One region of the Salinivibrio proteolyticus genome, then DNA from elsewhere that is predicted to be linked to it. Evidence: predicted binding sites of a transcription regulator. Region 1 holds the regulator's gene; the other holds the start of a gene.
The links. The regulator PurR, encoded in region 1, represses purine synthesis genes. The targets are predictions, from matches to a motif close to TNANGNAAACGTTTNCNTNA.

Region 2: a site for PurR is predicted at 578-597, ahead of purL (phosphoribosylformylglycinamidine synthase). Genes of this name have one in related genera too.

The regions. Positions count from the first base shown of each region.
Region 1 is NZ_CP114584.1:1,362,450-1,365,683, reverse strand. It holds gene N7E60_RS06580 (heme ABC transporter ATP-binding protein) at 1-711, shown strand, start outside; gene purR (HTH-type transcriptional repressor PurR) at 972-1,976, shown strand; cyclic di-GMP riboswitch class I at 2,157-2,259, shown strand; gene N7E60_RS06570 (TfoX/Sxy family DNA transformation protein) at 2,367-2,960, shown strand.
Region 2 is NZ_CP114584.1:2,312,248-2,315,481, reverse strand. It holds gene mltF (membrane-bound lytic murein transglycosylase MltF) at 1-421, opposite strand, end outside; gene purL (phosphoribosylformylglycinamidine synthase) at 785-3,234, shown strand, end outside.

The DNA.
Region 1 (3,234 bases):
GAGATTGATATAGCCTTTACTGCCGGCCAGTTACACGTTTTACTCGGGCCGAATGGTGCGGGGAAAAGTACACTGTTAAAGCAATTGATTAGCGACAAACATCAGCATGGCAGTGTGCAGTTTTGGCAACAGCCAAAAAGCCAGTGGCAAGGTGATGAATTTGCCCGACGAGTTGCCTTCCTTCCCCAACATAGCGGGCTCACGTTTGCATTCTCCGCGCAAGAAGTGGTCGAGATGGGGGCGACACCACTAAAGGCAAACCGAGAACAGATCGCGGCCCTTGCCAGCGAGCAACTAACGGCATGGGATATTAGCCATCTTGCTCATCGACCGTATCCGATTTTATCTGGCGGTGAAAAACAACGCGTACACATGGCACGCGTGTCATTACAGCTAGCACAAACCGCACCGGATCAAGCGATACTGATGCTGGATGAACCCACTTCGGCCTTAGATATTACCCATCAGCATTACACCCTAAAGCGCTGTCGAGCACTCGCAGACCAAGGAATGACAGTGCTATTGGTGTTGCACGACCTGAATTTGGCGGCGCAATACGCCGATCAACTGCATTTTTTAAAAGCGGGTCGAATCGTCCTATCCGGCGACCCGTGGCAGTGTTTTAGTAGTGATAGAGTGGCAGACATCTACCAATACCCGCTGACCGTTCTGACTCATCCGGAGCATGACTGTCCACTGATCGTGTCTTAATTGATAAATACATCATAGCTGGCTCACAAAACCGTCTGTTGGTCCATTTTCGCTGATCAGACCAATTGCGAGTGTGCGCCAACCTAAGTAAACTGAGAGCGCAACCGATTAGCTATGAGAATGAATGAAATCGGATTCGTTACCTTCGCAACCGTCTGATGTGCCGGGATTGTGAAAGACATCGCCGCTGACGAACAGCGGCGTTTTTCTGTAAGGTCGCGAGTAACGATCCCTACGCATTACTACAAAGAAGAATCAAGATGGCAACGATTAAAGATGTCGCGCGTCTCGCCGGTGTATCGACCACGACGGTGTCACACGTGATAAACAAAACCCGCTTTGTCGCCGAGAAGACGACTGAGAAAGTATGGCAAGCGGTTGAAGAATTAAACTACGCCCCAAGTGCTGTGGCGCGAAGCTTGAAATGCAACACAACACGTACACTGGGTATGTTGGTGACCAAATCCACTAACCCCTTTTTCGCCGAGCTTGTTCACGGTGTGGAAGACTATTGCTACAAGCAAGGCTACACACTGATTCTCTGCAATACCGAGGGAAACCTCGAAAAGCAACGCGACTACCTGCGTATGTTGTCAGAAAAGCGCGTCGACGGACTCATTGTGGTGTGCTCTGATCTCAACGAAGATTTGATGCTGTTATTGGAAAAAAAACGCGATCTGCCTATGGTCGTGATGGATTGGGGCAGTCACCATATTGATACAGACCGTATAGAAGATAACGCTGAATTAGGCGGTTACCTTGCCACCAAACACTTTATTGATAATGGACATACTAAAATTGGCTGTATTTCTGGCCAAATGGATAAAAATACCTGTAAGCATCGCTTAAACGGTTATTTCCGTGCGTTAAAAGAAGCCAATATTCCAGTGAATAAAAATTGGCTGATTGAGGCAGATTTCGAAGCCGATCAAGCGCAAATTGCCGCGAAGCAATTGGCGACGATGTCAGACCGCCCGACCGCTGTCTTTTGTTTTAATGACATTATGGCATTAGCGGCCATTAGTACATTTAACGAGCACGGCTTGAAAGTGCCAGATGATATATCGGTGATTGGTTACGATAATATTGATCTCACCGAGTATTTCTCGCCACCATTGACAACTATTCACCAGCCCAAACGCCGTCTAGGCAAAACGGCCGTCAAGCTCTTGCTCGCGCGAATTGCCAACAACGAGACTCAACAGCAAGTGTTCGAAATGCAACCTGCACTAGTGAGTCGACAGTCAGTTAAAACACTATCTTAATGTTTTAATGAAACTTTTATGAAGAGCACCGTCAATGTCTTGGCGGTGCTTTTTTACGCGACTACTCTTCCGGTAGTGCTTTTACTCTAGTTCATCAATTACACCCACCCTGAACCAAGATCACATTTTGTGTGATGGGAGAGGACGACATCGGTGTCTAATTATTATATGCTTAATAGCGTTTGAACAAGGCAAACCATGGCGAAAGCATGGGACGCAAAGCCTCCGGCCTAACGGTAATTTGACATGATGTCAAAATATCAACGGTAGCGGGGTTGCCAACATATCAAAGCTGACAAATTTGATGGCTCGTTGACAATTCTGCGATCTTGCCTTGTTACATTATGACGTCTTTTTTAGGCATTAGTAATTCATCGAGATTTTAATCAAATGGATAAACCAGCTTTAAAGAACGCAATGAAGTTATTTGCCAAATTTGGCAGCATAAAGTCCCGTTCAATGTTCGGTGGATTTGGTATCTTTTGTGAAGACACCATGTTCGCGCTTGTCGTTAACAACACTCTCCATTTACGTGCTGGAAAAGAAAACGAAGCACTATTAAAAAAACAAGGCTTGGCACCCTACGTGTATAAAAAGCGCGGCTTTCCTGTCGTGACGAAATATTTTGCGATCCCTGAATACTGGTGGGATGACCAAGATAAGCTGCTCACAGAAGCCAAAGAGGCGCTGGATGTCGCGACCCGTGATCGTGATTTGAAAAAACAAGCCACACCGTCTCGTCTAAAAGACTTACCTAATTTACGGCTCGCGACCGAGCGCATGCTGAAAAAAGCAGGTATTGAGACGCCTGAAAGCTTACAGCAACAAGGTGCCGTCAATGCCTATAAAGCGCTCCTTTCTGCGCATGAAAAAGAGCTAAGCTTGGAGTTACTGTGGTCACTAGAAGGTGCGATTACTGGCAAGCATTGGTCTGTGGTTCCACCCCAACGTCGCCAAGAATTATTACAACATTTAGAAAATTAATTCCTCACAACCCCCATACCTCTCTACCTTTTTTGTGAGCAATGTTCGCGTCCAACACCGCCTTCATGGCGGTGTCGCTTTTTCTGCACGCACTAAACGCTCAATAAATCATCATTCAAACTGATTTCAGACAAAAAACGAAAGTTTCTTTCGATCGGTCGGGTCTGGTTAAAGGTACGATTAAGGACACAGTTCCTCAATGTAACCGACAAATCAGCCAGTTAATTTAGCTACAGCACCTAAAGTAATAACTGGGCCCATTTACTATCGGACG
Region 2 (3,234 bases), 950 kb from region 1:
CAACCACTGCCATTACAGCATCATCTCGGTTGAAATCATCGACATCACGCGGTCGCCAGTGGCCATTTTTATACACGACTTGTTGGCTAACAAAATAGTACGCAGGACCGGGGCGAAAGGCGTCAAGGCGTTGCGGTGTGATGGTCAGGCCTGCGGCAATAATGTCAACATCGCCGCGCTCAAGGGCGGGAAAGAGCCCGGAGAGCGTGTAGGTAGGCGTCATTTCCAATTTTACGCCCAGCTTATCGGCAAAGCGCTTGGCTAAATCATAATCTAGGCCGGTTGGGCCATTAGGACCGATGTAATAAGAAAGCTGATTATTGAGTGTGCCCACTCTTAGCACGCCGCGATCGCGGATTTTTTCGAGAGTCGTACGGTCATCAAAATGCCAATCACAGCCCGCCAAAGGCAGGGTTAGCAGCACAAGGGCCACGCAGGCAATCCAAGATGGCAGAGTAAATCGACGCTGTCTCAAAGGCTGTTGCTCTTGTTGCGGGCCGGCGTGAAGACACAGGCCGTGATCAATGGACCCTCCATTCTACGTGAATAGGCGTCCGACCGATAGAGGGGAAATTTTTTGCGCAAACGGTTGCGTCAGGTGTGTTGCCCGCGAGGATTTTCCCCTATAATGGCCGCCGCTTGCTTAAAAGGCCAGCAAAAAATGGGCGTAAACCTGCAGACAGCAAAGGCTGCCAGTGTGAGTTGTGATACCCAAGTTTACATGCCAACGCGTGTTAATTTGGGTATACCCCTTTCACTAACTGCTAACGAGAGACGTACGCACATGGATATTTTGCGTGGTTCCCCCGCACTGTCTGAGTTTCGTGTCAATAAACTGCTGGCTAGCTGTCAAGCGCATCAGTTGCCAGTCACGGCACTGTATGCTGAGTTTATTCACTTCGCTGATTTGCATCACCCCTTGGATAGCGCGAGTCGCGAAAAGCTCGAAAAGTTGCTGACTTACGGGCCCACTTTACCGCCGCATGCGCCTGAAGGGACGCTGTTTCTCGTTACGCCTCGTCCCGGCACCTTGTCGCCGTGGTCATCCAAAGCAACCGATATTGCCCATAACTGTGGCTTGGACGCGGTGAAACGCTTGGAGCGCGGTACGGCGTACTATATTCAGTTATCTGCTCCTTTGACCAGTGAGCAACACGCAACCTTAACCGGATTGTTGCACGATCGGATGATGGAAGCTGTGTTCAGTGAGCTTGAGGCTGCCGCGGTGCTATTCGAGCAAGCGGAACCTGCGCCGATGCATAGCGTAGACATTCTATCAGGTGGCCGCGCCGCCTTAGTCGAGGCCAACCAAGCCCTAGGGTTGGCACTGGCAGAAGATGAAATTGACTATCTGGTCGAGAACTTCACCCAGCTGGGGCGCAATCCTAACGACATCGAACTGATGATGTTTGCGCAAGCCAACTCAGAGCATTGCCGACACAAAATTTTCAACGCCGACTGGACTATTGATGGTCAAAAACAGCCTAAGTCGCTGTTTAAAATGATTAAAAACACCTATGAGCAAACCCCAGATAACGTGCTGTCGGCGTATAAAGACAACGCAGCCGTGATGACGGGCTCAAACGTTGGGCGCTTTTTCCCCAGCCCTGACAGCCACACTTATCAATATCACCATGAGCCGGCTCATATTTTGATGAAGGTGGAAACCCACAACCATCCTACCGCGATTTCACCGTGGCCAGGCGCGGCAACAGGCTCTGGCGGTGAGATTCGTGATGAGGGGGCAACCGGTGTCGGAGGCAAACCCAAAGCAGGATTGGTCGGTTTTTCCGTCTCTAACCTCAAAATTCCCGGCTTTATTCAGCCGTGGGAGCGCGATTATGGCAAGCCTGAGCGCATTGCTACTGCGCTCGATATTATGCTGGAAGGCCCGCTAGGCGGCGCGGCGTTTAACAACGAATTTGGCCGACCTAACTTGCTGGGTTATTTCCGCACCTATGAGCAATTGGTGACCTCGCATGCCGGTGAGGAAGTGCGTGGCTATCACAAACCCATCATGATCGCCGGTGGTATGGGTAACATCCGCGACGGTCATGTGCAAAAAGGCGAGATTGACGTGGGCGCTAAACTGATTGTGTTAGGTGGTCCGGCGATGAACATCGGCCTTGGCGGCGGTGCAGCATCGTCGATGGCATCAGGCCAGTCGGCGGAAGACTTAGACTTTGCCTCGGTACAGCGTGAGAATCCAGAAATGGAGCGTCGCTGCCAAGAGGTGATTGATCGTTGCTGGCAGCTTGGCGACGATAATCCGATTGCCTTTATCCACGATGTGGGCGCGGGGGGACTGTCCAATGCGATGCCAGAGCTGGTCGATGATGGCGGCCGCGGTGGACGCTTTAACTTGCGTGACATTCCTAATGATGAGCCGGGAATGAATCCGCTCGCCATCTGGTGTAACGAGTCACAAGAGCGTTATGTCTTGGCGGTTAAACCGGAAAATATGGCGCTTTTCGAAGCCTTATGCGAGCGTGAACGGGCGCCGTACGCGGTGATTGGTGAGGCCACCGATGCGCGTCATCTGTCGCTTGAAGACAGCCACTTCGACAATACTCCTATCGACATGCCGATGGATATCTTGCTGGGTAAAGCGCCCAAAATGCACCGGGATGTGACGCGTCAGCAAGTGACAGGTACCGCGCTTAACACCCAAGGCATTGAGCTAGCGGAAGCCTGTGAGCGTGTTTTACGCTTGCCGGCGGTGGCGGAGAAAACCTTCTTGATCACTATCGGTGACCGTTCGGTGACCGGACTGGTTGCGCGTGACCAAATGGTCGGCCCTTGGCAGGTACCCGTCGCTAACTGTGCGGTGACGGCGGCCAGCTATGACAGTTATCACGGCGAGGCGATGGCGATGGGTGAGCGTACCCCAGCTGCCTTGCTCGACTTTGCTGCTTCTGCCCGTATGGCTGTCGGCGAAGCACTTACCAATATTGCCTGTGCCGATATTGGCAGCCTGACTAACATTAAACTGTCTGCGAACTGGATGTCCGCGGCAGGTCATCCGGGCGAAGACGCCGGCTTGTACGAAGCGGTTAAAGCCGTTGGCGAGGAGCTGTGTCCTGAGCTGTCACTGACCATTCCGGTGGGTAAAGACTCGATGTCGATGAAAACCCAGTGGCAGCAAGACGGTGAAAACAAAACCGTCACCGCTCCGATGTCGCTGATTATCACCGCCTTTGGCCGCGTGGAAGATGTGCGTCGTACCGTGACCCC